DNA from 3 places in the Pseudogracilibacillus sp. SO30301A genome. Region 1 is predicted to be linked to each of the others. Evidence: riboswitches for the same ligand, from Rfam matches in the RefSeq annotation. Region 1 holds a riboswitch; each other region holds the start of a gene.

Region 1 (5,545 bases):
TAACCTTTCCCTCAGATTCCAAACCATTTAAATCTCTACGAATAGTCATCGTCGATACATTTAATTGATCCGCTAATTGATCTACATCAATTTTTTTATCCATATTTAAACGTTCTAAAATTAAATCTCTACGGTCTTTTGGATTCAAAATAATCACCTTGTTCAATGTTAACATTTTATATTTATATTATGTTCATTACAAACAAAAATGTCAAGTTTATTTGTTTATTATGTTTACATATAACATCTATTATTATATTATAAAAAGTAATACAATATTAAGACCTGACCTTTCCTCGTTTACATATTAAAAAAACCTTGAAAAGGTGAGCTAATCAAGGTTTTCATTCTTTGCAATTAAATAGATGCCCCTTAAGGGACATCTTTTTTTAATACATTTTATGGTCTTTATGCGTACCAGAATCAGTGAGAAACCAAGGAGCGAGCGTTTTAATTTGGGTGATTTTTGATGTTTTCTGTTACGAATTCAAGTTTCACTTAAAAAGTTAATGCAACACTACAGATTTGTTATACTATATATAATGGAAATATGAAACTTGTTACTTTAAAAATTTTATTGAGGAGTGGTAATTTGGAAACTGTATGTTTGCTTTTAACACTTGCCTTAATTTTTTATTTAAACATTGGCTTTTTTATACCAAGTTTAATAAATGTAAGTGAAGAGGATATTGGTGAAAATTTAAAACACCTAAAGAAACACCAATGGTTCAAGAATTATCTTAGTAATGAAGAACACAAAAAATTAATTGTTCACAATAAAAATGTCCGTAAAATTATTGGTGGTTTAAAGACCAGAAAACTTGAGAGAGAACCCTATTTACTTAGGTGCCAGAAAAAAATAAACAAAATCCTAATTAAAGAATTGAATAATATCACTTAAGTAGATTTCGAAAATTCATTTTGGTCTTTCATCTGTGTTATTTATGCCATAAAAAAGATACGAGAGATTATTTCGTATCTTTTTTAGTTGAGTGGAATTTTGTCTATCACACTGAAAAAGCCTATAATTTTTTTTTTACCGAGTACGGCTTTCGGAAACTGCAACGCACAACAAATTTGAGTCCCACCCTCTGTTCAAGATGAAGAGATTTTAAAAACTTCGTTACGAAAATATAACTGTGATATATTATCTAAACAAAAAATACGCGTGATCTTCGTTACTATAAATTTAATAACGGTGTTAGAGGAAGTATTATAGATATTAAATTATACTCCCCCTTGCCACTAGAGCATTAACTTCCGTTTGTTTTTTCATTATTTTTTCTAATTGTTAGTTAGTTCCATCCACGTTTGTATTGTTTTGGAGCAATCAAATCGTATCCAAGTTCATCTGCTGCCGCTTTAGCCCAATAAGGGTTTCTGAGTAAGGCTCTGCCAATGAATACGAGATCTGCCCTATTATTTTGTAAAATCTCTTCGGCCTGGATTCCTGTAGTGATTAAGCCAACTGTCCCGGTAGCAATCGCAGAATTCTTTCTAATTACCTCGCTATGCTTGACTTGGTAACCAGGGTATAATTTAATACGGACTGGTACAACTCCACCTGTACTACAATCAATTAAGTCTACACCATGTATTTTCATTTTTTTTGTAAAATATATGAAATCTTCCTCTGTATTTCCTTGTTCATTATATTCATTTGCGGAAATACGTACAAAAAGTGGACCATCCCATTCTTTTTTTACTGCCTCGATAATTTCATAAAGGAAATGGTAGCGATTATCTCTGCTACCGCCATATTTATCTGTACGCTTATTGGTTAACGGTGATAAAAACTGATTGATTAAATAGCCATGTGCCCCGTGAATCTCAATAATATCAAAGCCGGCTTCTTTTGCACGTCTAGCTCCGTTTTTAAAAGCTTCAATCGTCGTTCTGATATCTTCCACGCTCATCTCGACCGGTTTTATTGACGTCTCATTAAATGGTAGGGGTGATGGGGCATAAATAAGTGAATTTAATTCCGCCTTTCTTCCAGCATGCGCTAGTTGAATCGCCGATTTCGCCCCATAATTATGGATTTCTTTATTTAACTGTTTTAAACCAGCAACATGCTTATCATCCCATATCCCAAGATCCTGATCCGAGATTCGTCCTTCAGGTTGAACCGCCGTTGCTTCCACCACGATTAGTCCCACTTGGCCAACGGCACGAGAAATATAATGTGATAAATGAAAAGGTGTAATCATCCCATCCTTCCCAATCGATGAATACATACACATCGGAGACATCACAATACGATTTTTTAATGTTACGCCTTTAAAATCTATTGGTGAAAAAAGCTTTGCCATTTATACCCTCCTCCATCCATGTTGCCTTTTTAGCTTGATTCATTCTTTATCTAAAGTTACCTTACATATAGTTTTAGAATGCTAGTAAAGGTAAATTCTCTTTCAATCGAAGCTGATTCATCTCACGATTGAAATCACGACTAAATATATTATTTATTAAACAACGTTTAACAGCCTTCTATATCGCAACCCATTCCCTGCACCGATTATTTTTATCGGCATGATGATAACCTCCTAATTTTAACGGAATACTGTATCTGCATATAGTTTTATTGTAACTATTCCTTTTGGTTTTGTAAAAATAGATGTTTATGAACTATTAAGTGAACCTCTACCTAAATCAAAGATTTTGGTGGAGCTTCCCTTGACTTAAATACAGCTACTTCACGCAATTTTAGTATCATTGATACTAAGCGCCTGCTGGTAGACCCGTATGAATTATAAATAGAATAATCATTTTGCAAATGCTAGAAACGAGGGCTTGGCGAAAGCAACAAGTGAATGGACATTATGGTTCGATGCGGACGAATGTCTACACATACAGCATCCTGAAGCCAATAAAAAACGTTAAAAAATAGGAAAGCAAATGTACTTTTCCTCCAATAACAAATTCTATTGGAAATCGTTTAAACTCAAAAGACCAAGCATCCTATATTCATTATCAGTGTCGTTTTTTTCGTAACCATCAATTATTCAATTTTTTATGACACTTTGGATCATTGGTTCAATATATATATACAATTTCCTACAGCCTTTTCGGACACTTCTTCTGAATCGTTTAAAAGCTACCTCAAGACACTGTTTGATAACGGTCGAGCTTTAGATTTTTCACTAGACCAAAACAGGCTTCATCAAATATGTTGACTTTTCCAAGTGGTAAGCTTATAATTCAATTTAATTAAATAATTAAATCTTATTAAGAGAGGCGGAGGGACTGACCCTGTGAAACCTCAGCAACCAGCAATTTATTGTATGGTGCTAATTTCAGAAGAATACATTGTATTCTGAAGATGAGATGAAATGTTCGTGTTGTTATTTGTAGACATGCCCTTCTCTCATCGCTTAATGAGAGGAGGGCTTTTCTTATGAGAAAATAAAAAACGGTATATTTTTCACCTTAAAATCAACTAAATATATATGATTACTTAAAAATATATTGGAGGATGTACAAATGACAGCAGAGATAATTAACTCGGAAAATAAAAATATAAGAGAAATTAAAGCAAGTTGTAAAAGAACAGGTGCAATGAAGAATAGTAATACAATTCGAAAGTTTTCCTTTCCTATTGACGAACCAGTTAAATTAGGAGGAAGCGATGAAGCGCCCACTCCAATGGAATATATTTTAGGTTCTTTTAATGGTTGTGTCTTAATCGTTGTCGAGACAATTGCTAATGAAATAGGTTTTAATTTTAAAAGTTTACATTCGGAATCGGTTGGAACGATCGATCGGCGCGGAATGCGAGGTATTGACAATATTAGTCCTCATTTTCAAAGTGTCACAAACACGATTTGGTTTAATACAATTGAAAGTGTACATCGAATTCAAGAATTAAAAGAACTCGTTAAAAAAAGATGTCCCGCCTACAATTTATTCCATGATGCACAGATTAACATTACATTAAACTGGATTTATCAAGAAACGGAGGGAGAGTAGTAATGACTTCATATGGTTGGTGGTTAATTCTTTTTGCGGTTGTTTATACGTTTGGATTGATAGCATCCGGACAGTCCTCCAGAAAAAGAGCAAATAAAACTGGCTATTTTGTTGGAGGCCGTACATTTAATAAATGGATTGTAGCTTTTTGCATTACCGGTTTATTCTCCGGATCTACTTTTATTTCCATTCTTGAACTATCCTACTTAACGGGAGTCTCAGCCATCTGGTATGGAGTAGCAGAAACATTACAAGTATTGATCATTGCTTTTATCATCATTGGCCCCCTTCGTGAAAAATTAGTTGTCACTGTTTCAGGTTTGATTGGAGAACGTTATGGGCGAGCAGCACTTGGGATTGGTGGCGCAATTACGGCTTTTGCTTTTCCAATGTGGTCTGTTGCTACAGCGATCGCTTTTGCCTCTGCTGTCCATGTGTTTACTGGAATTTCGTTAACATTATCAGTCGCCTTTACTGCTTTTTTATTGTATCTTTATTTGAAAGCTGGAGGCATGTGGTCAATCGCCTTAACGCAAACAATGAACTTTTTCGTTTTTATGATTATGTTCATCATTGGCATACTAGCATTTTTTATCAACCCTGGTATTGATGGTCTGCGCTCATTCGCAGCCTCAAACCCGGAAATGTTTCAACTAGATGGTGCTGGGATTCAAGTAATTGTCGCATGGTTTGGGACATTTTTAGTCAATGTAATCTTAGCTCAAGCAGCGTTTCAAATGGCCTTATCTTGCCGAACACCTGAAGAGGGACAAAAAGGTTTAAAGTTGGCTGCCGTCTTTGGTATTCCCTTTATCTTTCTTGGTATTTTATTCGGAATCTCAGCAGCAATCGTTGTTCCAGATACTACACTTGGGTTAGTCGCATTACCACAATATTTAATGGAAGTTCTTCCTGCTCCACTTGTCGGATTATTTTTCCTCGGTATTTGGGCTTGTGCATTAAGCTGGGGAGCACCTTGCCAATTTTCTGGAGCGACCAGTTTGGGTAAAGATGTTGGCGGAGCACTTTATCCGAAAGCAACATCAGAGCAGCTTATTACGTATACGCAACGTTCCCTATTGGTACTCACAGGATTAATGATTATATTTGGTATGTTAAGAACGGAACAGGCTGCGTGGTGGAATATTTTAGCTTGGACAATGAGAAACTCTGCTACCTTTGCTCCTGTCGTTGCCGTCTTATTTTGGAGAGTAGCGACGAAGGAAGCAGTGATTGGTTCAATGATTTTTGGATTTCTGTCTGGAATAACTTGGTATCATCTTGGTGGCTGGGCTCCAAATGAATTCTATTTAAATATTCATCCGGTATGGATTGGGATGTCAGCGAATATTAGTGTTTTGGCTCTTATTACATTGATACAAAAAGCGAATACGTTAGAATATAATTTCTTTTCAGCTAAATCAAAAAAAGGACATTACGCATTAATTGCTGGTACATTGGTTTTAATAGGTCTGTTAATGAATTTTCAAGTCATCTATGAATATGGATTACTTGGAATCTTTCTTTTCTTAATCCTTATGTCCCTTTTTATAGCAACCATTATCTATTTTCCAAC
Region 2 (5,545 bases), on a different contig from region 1:
TTATTAATATATTTATGCAAAAATTCCACCCCAACATGCTGAAATTGGCACATTTTGCATCGAAAACGGCTCATCTGCGCTCAAACTGGCACATCTTTCACGAAAACGGCTCATCTGCGCTGAAATTGGCACATCTTTCCTGAAATACGGCTCATCTGCACTGAAATTGGCACATCTTGCATTGAAAACGGCTCATCTGCGCTGAAATTGGCACATCTTTCACGAAAACGGCTCATCTGCGCTCAAACTGGCACATCTTTCACGAAAAACGGCTCATCTGCGCTGAAATTGGCACATTTTGCATCGAAAACGGCTCATCTGCGCTCAAACTGGCACATCTTTCACGAAAACGGCTCATCTGCGCTGAAATTGGCACATCTTACCTGAAAACGGCTCATCTGCACCCAAACTGGCACATCTTTCACGAAAACGGCTCATCTGCACCCAAACTGGCACATCTTTCACGAAAACGGCACATCTGCAATTAAGAACCTTACTTGAGCATCTCACACCTCGACTTGAGCAACTCCCATTGATGTGTGTTTAGTTTTCTGATGAATATAGTTCACCAGTTCCACACAAATGTCATAGCGCATAAATGGTGTGATTAAATAAATACCGTTAAAATGATCCAACGCTGTGTCGAGTAACTCCTTGGAAATTGCAATACTTTCAGATGTTGCTAGTTTTCGGTTTCCAGCAGTTGCTTTCATTTGCGCTCGGACTTCATCTGTTAACTTTATACCTGGAACTTCATTATGCAAAAACTCTGCATTCTTTGTTGAAGTTAGTGGCATAATTCCTATGAATATCGGTGTTTCAATATGCGCCGTAGCTTTTTTCAATTCAATCAACTTTTCACTGCTGTAAATTGGTTGGGTTAAAATGTAGTTGGCACCACTTTTAATTTTTCTTTCCATGCGCTGAACGCCCTTTTTGACATTGGCGACATTTGGATTAAATGCTGCCGCTACGCTAAAGGAAGTTTTTTCTCGTAAAGATTTTCCTGAAAATGAAATTCCATTGTTCCCCTTTTTAATTAACTCAATTAATTTAAATGAATTCACATCAAAGACAGAGGTTGCTCCTGGAAAGTCACCAATTTTAGTTGGATCACCTGTAATTGCAAGAATCTCCGTAATTCCTAGTGTGTGAAGACCCATAAGATGAGACTGCAAACCAATTAAATTACGATCACGACATGTTAAATGAACAAGTGGTTCTATTCCGTGTTGTTGTAAAATAGTTGCCATAGCGACATTACTAATTCTTGGAGTCGCAAGTGAATTATCTGCAAGCGTAATTGCATCAACCCCCGCTTCCTTTAACGCTTTAGCTCCTTGCACATACTCCGTAATATCTAAATGTTTCGGTGCATCTAATTCTACAATGATAGTGTGGCGTCTTTTTGCTTTATCAGCTAATGTTTCTGTCTCATGCTTTCTTTTCGATAAAACTGCAACCGATTCCTTAACTTTAACTTCCTTTTCTGTAATTGGTGCTAGTTTTTTTACCCCTTCCACAAGCGCTTTAATATGTTCAGGAGTAGTTCCACAACACCCTCCGATTAATCGAACTCCTTGATTTCTGAGAGCTACTGCACAATCTGTAAAATAATTCGGTTCATTTTCGTAAAAAAGCACCCCATCCCGATACGCTGGTAAACTCGCATTTGGATATGCTGCCAAGAAAGCGCGATCCAATAAAGGTACTGACTCCAGTGAAGTTACCATTTGGGAAGGACCTAGTCGACAATTTACTCCAACTACATCTGCACCGAGCGCTTCTAACTGTTTTAACGCATCAGATAGCGTAACCCCATTTTCTAGTACACCCGGTTCATGCATGGAAACATTGGTAATGATCGGTAAATCTGTTTCTTCTCTAGCAATTTGTAAAACTGTTTTTAATTCATCGAGATTATAATAGGTTTCAAGGATTAACCCATCCACGCCCTCCAGTAGTAAACAATATAATTGTTCCCGAAAACTTCGCTTGATTTCCTCATCTGACTCCAGTAAAGTTTGTGCACCGTGAATTCCTCCAATATTTCCCAAAACATGCACGCTTCCTTTACTCGCTTTTCTAGCAATTTGAACTGCCTTTTGATTAATATTTTTCACTTGTTCTTCTAACCCATAACGTGCTAATTTAATATAGTTTGCACCATATGTATTCGTCTGAATAACGTCAGCACCTGCATTAATATACGCTTCATGCACATTTTGAATTTGCTCCGGGTGGCTCAAATTTAATTCTTCAAAGCTACGATCCACCCCATGAGAATATAAAATCGTCCCCATAGCACCATCAGCGATTAATATTCGTTTCTTTAAATCAGCTAATAAACTCAAAACTTTGCCACCCCCAATTGAGTAATTGCTTCGAAAGCTTGCTCAAGGTCAGCGATAATATCATCTTCATGTTCAATCCCAACAGAAGCACGTAGTAGACAATTTGATAATCCGTATGATTCACGCACCTCTTTTGGAATATCCATATGTGTCTGTGTAATTGGGTACGTTAAAAAGCTTTCTACTCCTCCTAAACTTTCAGCAAACGTAAAAAGTTTTAATGCTTTTAGAAACGGCGAAACAAGTGCTTCATCAATTATTTCAAAACTTAACATTCCGCTTCTCCCCGGGTAATACACATCTGTTACAAGTGGATGAGTTCTCAAATACTCAACTACTCGCTTGGCATTATTTTCATGCTGCCTCATCCGAAGGGCCAGTGTTTTCATCCCCCGAATGAGGCTAAAACAGTCATATGGTGATAACACTGCTCCGATTGAGTTATGCAAAAAAGCAAACTCTTCGTTTACTGTCTTTCCTTTTGAGATGACAACTCCTGCTAACAAATCATTATGCCCTGCTAAATATTTTGTTGCGCTATGAACGACAATATCTGCCCCTTCTTCAAGCGGTCGCTGAATATAAGGAGTGTACAGTGTGTTATCAACGATATGAAGAATCTCATGACGTTTTGTGATCACTGAGATTTTTCTTAAATCAACTGTCTGCATTAACGGGTTAGTTGGTGACTCAATGAAAATCGCTTTCGTATTATCCTGAATAAATGTTTCAAGTTCCTCATAATCTTTCCCGTCCCAATACGTAAAAGAAAAATTGTACTTTTTCTCAAACACTTCAAATAAACGATAATTCCCTCCGTATATATCACGAGATGCAATAAAATGTGATCCTTCTTCAAATAAAGCAAATACGAGTTGAACAGCCGCCATACCGGAAGATGTAGCGAATGCTTTTTCTCCACTTTCTAACTCTGCAACTGCTTTTTCTAACACATCTCTAGTCGGGTTACCAGTGCGGATATAATCATAACCGTCTTGAAGGCCAATCTCTTCATGGCGGAATGCAGTGGAAAAATAAATAGGTGTACTGACTGCGCGAAAATGTTCTTCTTTCCTGTTTCCTATTTGTACAAGAAACGTCTCTTTCCTACACGAATCCGTCATTTTATTAACCCCTTTCTTAGTAAATTTGGCAAAAATAAAAGACATCCAACATCCTCTCTATACTAAAATGGCTAGAGATAGATGTAAGATGCCTTTAGTTGTCTAATCGGCAACCTCAATATTTTTATTAAACTAAGCTTTTACTAAATCGTTTTTTCTCTGTTGCGTCAATTTGTGTAATACGACCATCATGAATCGTAATTACAACAGACCCATACTCAATTTCTTGTAAAACAGCCTGTAAATAGTCCAGTTTCACTTGATCCAGTTTGCTCAAATTCTCATCTCCCCTTTAGCTAATTGATGTAAAGTACAAGTTCTTTTCATTGGAACTTGCAAAGCTTTATCGAGAAGAGTTATATTACTTTTGGTGGTTCAATAAGTAAAAAACCCTCTTCTTATCAAGATAAGAAGAGGTTGAATATATCGTTCATTTCTCTCTCTTCTTATCTTTCAGGCACTTAGCTTGCTGGAATTGGCACAGTACTTAAAAAGTCTGTTGCCGAGGCTTCACTGGGCCAGTCCCTCCACCTCTCTGGATAAGAAAAAATAAATCTGATTAAATTGTAACTACTACTGTACACTGTTTATTATTTGTTGTCAAATGTTTTTTTAGAAAATTATATACTTATCTCAAATTCCTTCATTTTTCGATAAAGTGTACTTCTTCCTATGCCTAACTTTTTTGAAGCTTCCTTAACACTATTCGTCTCCATTAACGCTTGAGTAATCATTTTCTTTTCAACATCTTTTAATGTAAGTTCTGAAGGCATTTTCCGCTTATAATACCCTTTAATATTTCTAGGTAAGTGGCTACTTGTAATTTTTTTAGATTTTCTTCTCGATAGTAAAAAAGCACGCTCCATAATATTTCTGAGTTCTCTAATATTACCTGGCCACGGATATTCGATAAACAGTTGCATTGCTTCTTGATCAATCTGTGTTGGTCCATCTCCATACTGCTCTTGGAACTGTTTCATAAAAGTCCAAGCAAGAGTTTCAATATCTTCAGGTCGTTCCCGTAAAGGTGGAATATCAATATTTAAAACATTCAACCTGTAATAAAGATCAGATCTGAATGAATTATTATACGCAATCTCCTCTTGCAAGTTTCTATTCGTAGCTGCGATAATTCGGATATCGACTGGTCGCTCTATCGTATCTCCAAGCCGGATTATTTTTTTCGTTTCAATCGCACGCAATAAAATAACTTGAAGTTCAATTGGCATATCACCTATCTCATCTAGGAAGAGTGTACCGTTATGGGCACTTTCAAATTTCCCAATTGCTCCGCCCTTTTTCCCCCCTGTAAACGTACCTTCTGAATACCCGAACAACTCACTAGCTATTAAATCTTTCGGGATTGCTCCGGTGTTCACTGCAACAAATGATCCGTTTCTCCTACTGCTCTCTTCATGAATAGCACGGGCCATTACTTCTTTTCCAGTACCTGTTTCGCCAAGAATTAAAACATTTGCGGTTGTTTGTGCGGCAATCGTTGCCGTTTCAAGTTCATGTTGAAAGTTTATATTTTTAGTTTGAATAGTTCCAAATTGAAAGATTGAATCAAAGGTTTTTTGATAGTTAGGTTTTAGTAAAAACAATGTTTTTAATTTTGCTTCATAGGAATTGACTTCAAATTTATTTTCCATATGTTTTAACATTTGAGGAGTGAGTGTTTCGCCGTTTTGAAAGCCAGTCATTTCTTTTGCCTTTAAGCTCATATATTGAATAGTTCTATCCTCGGATAACGCAATGATTGCTTCTTCACTTATCTGTCCCCAAGCATTTAGAACAATTTCATTCAAATGACTCTTTTTGGATTCTTTAATATTTTTATACGGGCGAGGTTTTATATTATTAGCTGAGTCCCAAACAATTTTAAACTGACCATTCGATAGAGCTTTTCCAATTTTAACCGGGCGTGAAAGATGACGTTTTTCTTTATCTATACGCAATTCTCCACACGCAGTATCTATTTTTCTACCACTTATATATTGAAAAATCTTATCTATATCAAAGTTCTTTGTGTGTATGATAGCATCAAGAACTATCTCTGTTCCTAAG
Region 3 (5,545 bases), on a different contig from region 1:
GAATACTTTGGTATAATCGTCGTAAATGCTAAACGTGATGGAGGTAGATCATGACACTTACAATGTATTGGTATCCGAATTGTGGATCTTGTAAAAAGGCGAAAAAATGGTTAGACGACCATGATCGTACATATAATTTAATACATATAGTAGAGAACCCACCGAATGAGCAAGAACTACTTGATTTGATTGAAAAAAGTGAGCTCCCTGCACGGCGATTTTTCAATACGAGTGGGAAAGTATATCGAGAACAAAAAATGAAGGATAAAATTAAAGATGCGACTATCGAAGAGATGGTAGGCTATCTCGCATCGAATGGGTTGTTGATTAAACGTCCGATTGTAACAGATGGAAAAAAGGTAACAGTTGGTTTTAAAGAAGAAGATTTTCAAGCCAATTGGTCAATATAATAATTAGGAGGTATTAGAGATGAGTTTACCGACAGATTTACTTTATTCGAAGGAGCATGAATGGGTAAGAAGAGAAGGAAGCGATGTTAGAATTGGAATTACTGATTTTGCTCAAGATGAATTAGGTGATATCGTTTTTGTTGAACTTCCAGAGGTAGGCGATACAATTGAAGTGAATGAGCCGTTTGGAAGTGTTGAGTCTGTAAAAACAGTTTCAGAATTGTATGCGCCAATAAGCGGGACAGTTGTAGAAGTTAATGAGGGTTTGGAAGATAATCCAGAGTATGTTAATGAATCTCCTTATGAACAAGCCTGGATGATCGTTGTTGAACCGTCCGCTGATGAAGAACTAGATGATCTGCTTTCCTCTGAAGAATATAATGCTTATATTTCTAAATAGGAATAATATTACTTGCACCCTACCTTAAGGGTGCATGTAGTTTTTTAGAGACTTCTAGCTTTCAACGATGGCTACCTTGAAATTGGGGGAAAAGCATTGGGTATTTTAAATGATAAGAAAGTTATTATCGTAGAAGGTTTATCCGATAAGATGCATGTTCAAAAAATAATCAAAGAGGAAATCGATATCGTTTGTACACACGGAACATTTGGCGTGGAAAAGTTTGATGAAATGTTAGATGAATTTGATCTAGATAATCGTGATGTATATATTTTTGTTGATGCAGATGAACCTGGAATAAGGTTAAGGAAGCAATTAACTGCTGAATTGCCCAATTCCATTCAAATGTATATTCCGGATGATTATCAACAAGTTGAACTAACTCCTCTGGATATTATTGCTCATGAATTAGTAAAACATAACTTTAAAATAGATCCATTGTATTTGATGTTATAAGGAAATTGGTGATTCTTTTGCAAGAAATAACCGCAGAACAATTAGAACAAAAAAGTGACTATTTATTATACATTCATACCCCTTTTTGTGGAACTTGTCATGTAGCGCGTTCATTTTTAGAAAAAATCGAAAAAACACATCAGCAAGATATTTTTTATGAGATGAACGCATCACTGTACCCGGAATTTATGCAGAAATATAAGGTGGAAAGTGTACCTTGTTTGTTCGTTATGAAAGACGATCAAGTTAAAGAAAAAGTGTATACATTCTTTTCCGTTGCAAATATATATCATTATGTATGGACGTATGTACCCGAGCTCTTTCGACAAAATTAAACGTATTACTTGACATAAAAACAGATATAATGCTATATTGTTTATTGTTATCAATAAAAAGGAATACATCTTAACTCTTATGAAGAGCGATGGAGGGACTGGCCCTATGAATTCGCGGCAACCTTCAATTTTACTTCCAAAATTGAAAGGTGCTAAATCCTGCAAAGCAGATGCTTTGATAGATGAGAGAATGTGAAGATAGATTGTTAAGTCTTTCTGTTCTCTTACAGGAAGACTTTTTTAATTGTATCTGAATGAGTAAACAGGGTGGCATTAGAGTATGTACCTAATGTTATGCGAATTTCATAGTTTCCCAAACCAACGATGTAAAAGGAGGGCAAATCATGATATCGATACAAAATTTAAAGAAAGTTTTTACACTAGATAAAAGCCCGATTACAGCAGTAGATTCCCTATCATTAGAAATAAAGGAAGGAGAAATCTTCGGGGTAATAGGGTACAGTGGTGCGGGGAAAAGTACATTAGTACGGCTACTAAATCGTTTGGAAGAGCCTTCGGATGGATCCATTATTATTGATGGAAAAGAAATGACTAAACTAAAAGGCAAAAAGTTAAGACAAGCCAGGCAAGAAATCGGGATGATTTTTCAACATTTTAATCTTTTATGGTCTCGAACGACGGAGGAAAATATTGCTTTTCCACTAGAAATAGCAGGTGTTCCAAAAACAGAACAGAAAAAGAAAGTTCAAGAGCTGATCGATTTGGTTGGGCTAACTGGAAGAGAAAAAGCCTATCCTTCCCAACTAAGCGGAGGGCAAAAACAGCGTGTAGGGATCGCACGTGCACTTGCAAATGATCCGAAACTGCTTCTTTGCGATGAAGCTACATCGGCACTAGATCCAGAAACTACTAATTCAATTCTAGATTTGCTAGTGGATATTAACCAAAAACTTGGCCTTACGATTATTTTAATAACACATGAAATGCATGTGATTCGCAAAATATGTGATCGGGTTGCTGTTATGGAGAAAGGGAAGATCGTAGAAACTGGTAATGTTCTAGATGTGTTCTCTAACCCAGAACAACCTATTACGAAAAAATTTGTGGAACAAGTGATGGCAAATCCAGACGTAGAAGAAAGTGTTGCGGACATTCTCAATAATGTAAAGAAACATGGAAAAGTATTACGCCTCCATTTTTTAGGAGCATTTGCAAATGAAGCTTTAATTAGTGAAGTATCGAAAAAGTTTTCCGTTGATACGAATATTATCCAAGGAAAAATTACGCAGACACAAAATGGTGTGTTAGGTACCTTAATTGTTCAAATGGTAGGAAACAAAGCTGAAATTGAAAAAGCGATTAACTTTATTAAAGAAGCCTCAGTTGAAGTGGAGCTGATTCGAGATGACACTTAATTTTGCTAATATTGATTGGGATAAACTAATGACGGCGACGTATGAAACGTTTTATATGACATTAATCTCATTAACTGGAACTTTTATTATAGGTGTGTTACTCGGATTACTATTATACTTAACTGCCAAAGATGGACTTTGGGAAAATAAGGTGATTAACTTTATTACAGCAACAATAGTAAATGTGTTTCGTGCAATTCCATTTATTATCTTAATACTTCTACTCTTTCCATTTACGTATTTTTTAATTGGGACGATTAGAGGACCGAATGCAGCCTTACCAGCTTTAATTATTGGTGCCGCTCCATTCTATGGTAGGTTAGTAGAAATTGCTTTAAAGGAAATAGATAAAGGAGTTATTGAGGCGGCGCAATCAATGGGAGCAAGTACACGATCTATTATTTTTAAAGTTCTTCTTCCTGAATCGATGCCTGCTTTAATCTCAGGAATAACTGTTACCGCAATCGCGCTTATTGGTTATACGGCAATGGCAGGTGCAATTGGTGCGGGTGGCCTTGGAAGTTACGCATATTATGCTGGATTCCAGCGTAGAGCCTTTGATATTGTATTTATTTGTTCAGTAATAATCGTATTCATCGTCTTCATTTTCCAATTTATTGGAGACTTTACTTCAAAAAAATTAGACAAAAGATAAAGGAGATTTTTATAAAATGAAAAGACTACTTACATTATTTTCCGTTCTACTTATTTTAGTATTAGCAGCTTGCGGAGGCGGAAATACAGACAATACGAATGAAGAAACAAGTGACGATACAGAAACAGAACAAGAAGAAGTAACAATTAAAGTTGGAGCATCAAGTGTTCCACATGCGGAAATTTTAGAAGAAGCTGCTCCAATTTTGGCTGAAAAAGGGATTACACTTGAAATAGAACCTTATGAAGATTATGTTTTACCGAACGATGATTTAGCAAGCGGTGAATTAGATGCTAACTACTTCCAGCATATACCTTATTTAGAGCAAACAGTTGCTGATACAGGTTATGAATTAACTCATATTGGCAACATCCACATTGAACCAATTGGAATTTATTCAAAATCAATTACAGATATGGAAGACATTCCTGAAGGGACAGAAGTTATTTTGAGTAATTCGGTTTCTGATCATGGTCGTATTTTAGGTTTATTTCAAAAAGCTGGTTTAATCGAGTTAGCAGATGGGGTTGAGGCAGCTAATGCAACGATTGATGATATTGTTGAAAATCCAAAAAAACTGACATTCACACCAGATTATGAGCCTGCATTTTTACCTGAAATATATGAAACTGAAGAAGATGCACTTGTCGTAATTAACACAAACTATGCAATTGGTGCTGGGCTCGATCCGCAGAATGACTCCATATTTATAGAAGAAGATGATTCTCCTTACGTTAACGTAATTGCTGTTAAAACGGAGGATGAAAATAATGAAGCGTTAAATACATTAGTTGAAGTACTTCACTCCGAAGAAATTCAAAACTTTATACTTGAAAATTATGACGGTGCGGTTGTACCTGTAAACTAAGATGATAAAGATGCTGATTCCTTTTAAATAGGATCAGCATTTTTGTTAACCAAAATTATTTTACAAATTATCACTTTTGGTTTATTGTTAAATTAGAACAATTATTAATAGGGAGGCTTTAAATGAGAATTTATTTGGAAATAACAAACAAATCTTTTATAAAGGTATTTATTAAAAAACTATATAAATAGACACCTAATTATCCATTATATTTGATAAATTGCATTCAATCAGATAAGATTGTACTGAGAATAAATTGATAATTGGTTAGTAACCAAATAAAATACACTACAGTATGTGGAGGTATCAATATGGCAGAGTTTACATTAGAAATAAAGGATCTTCATGTTTCTATTGAAGGTAATGAAATATTAAAGGGGATTACCCTTACAATAAAAAGTGGTGAATTTCATGCAATAATGGGACCGAATGGAACAGGGAAGTCCACGCTTGCAGCAGCAATTATGGGCCACCCGAAATTTGAAGTTACGAAAGGGTCCATTACTTTAAATGGGGAAGACGTATTAGAAATGGAAGTGGATGAAAGAGCACGTGCAGGGCTTTTCTTGGGCATGCAATACCCAAGCGAGATTAGCGGAGTTACAACATCTGACTTTTTACGTTCTTCTATTAACGCACGTCGTGAAGAAGGCAATGAAATTTCTTTAATGAAATTTATTAAAGAAATGGATCAAGCATTAGACGATTTAGAAATTGACCAAAACTTGGCTCAACGATATTTAAATGAAGGTTTCTCAGGTGGAGAGAAAAAGCGAAACGAGATTCTGCAATTAATGATGTTAAAACCAGGAATTGCCATTCTTGATGAGATTGACTCAGGACTCGATATCGATGCATTAAAGATCGTTTCAGATGCAGTGAATAAAGTACGTGAAGAAACTGGCTTAGGTTGCTTAATTATTACCCACTACCAACGCTTATTAAACTATATTAAACCTGACTTCGTTCATGTCGTTATGCAAGGTCGTATTGTAAAATCAGGTGGTGCTGAACTTGCAGAACGTTTAGAACAAGAAGGATACGA

Evidence for each region. Region 1 has a riboswitch for S-adenosylmethionine ahead of SPD89_RS18035 (OsmC family protein). Riboswitches for the same ligand answer to the same signal wherever they lie in the genome.
Region 2: another riboswitch for S-adenosylmethionine. It lies ahead of SPD89_RS06225 (YezD family protein); the one in region 1 lies ahead of SPD89_RS18035 (OsmC family protein).
Region 3: another riboswitch for S-adenosylmethionine. It lies ahead of SPD89_RS04455 (methionine ABC transporter ATP-binding protein); the one in region 1 lies ahead of SPD89_RS18035 (OsmC family protein).

What each region holds. Positions count from the first base shown of each region.
Region 1 is NZ_JAXHDD010000052.1:13,921-19,465, forward strand. It holds gene SPD89_RS18020 (DeoR/GlpR family DNA-binding transcription regulator) at 1-157, opposite strand, end outside; gene SPD89_RS18025 (hypothetical protein) at 593-901, shown strand; gene namA (NADPH dehydrogenase NamA) at 1,296-2,312, opposite strand; partial or broken gene SPD89_RS23215 (glycosyltransferase) at 2,773-2,883, shown strand; SAM riboswitch class I at 3,223-3,329, shown strand; gene SPD89_RS18035 (OsmC family protein) at 3,484-3,969, shown strand; gene SPD89_RS18040 (sodium:solute symporter family protein) at 3,972-5,545, shown strand, end outside.
Region 2 is NZ_JAXHDD010000008.1:30,426-35,970, reverse strand. It holds gene SPD89_RS06235 (bifunctional homocysteine S-methyltransferase/methylenetetrahydrofolate reductase) at 507-2,354, opposite strand; gene SPD89_RS06230 (PLP-dependent transferase) at 2,351-3,478, opposite strand; gene SPD89_RS06225 (YezD family protein) at 3,606-3,746, opposite strand; SAM riboswitch class I at 3,922-4,024, opposite strand; gene SPD89_RS06220 (transporter substrate-binding protein) at 4,099-5,545, opposite strand, start outside.
Region 3 is NZ_JAXHDD010000005.1:62,648-68,192, forward strand. It holds gene SPD89_RS04435 (arsenate reductase family protein) at 51-410, shown strand; gene gcvH (glycine cleavage system protein GcvH) at 430-810, shown strand; gene SPD89_RS04445 (toprim domain-containing protein) at 907-1,266, shown strand; gene SPD89_RS04450 (thioredoxin family protein) at 1,284-1,601, shown strand; SAM riboswitch class I at 1,676-1,790, shown strand; gene SPD89_RS04455 (methionine ABC transporter ATP-binding protein) at 1,946-2,977, shown strand; gene SPD89_RS04460 (methionine ABC transporter permease) at 2,967-3,632, shown strand; gene SPD89_RS04465 (MetQ/NlpA family ABC transporter substrate-binding protein) at 3,649-4,500, shown strand; gene sufC (Fe-S cluster assembly ATPase SufC) at 4,812-5,545, shown strand, end outside.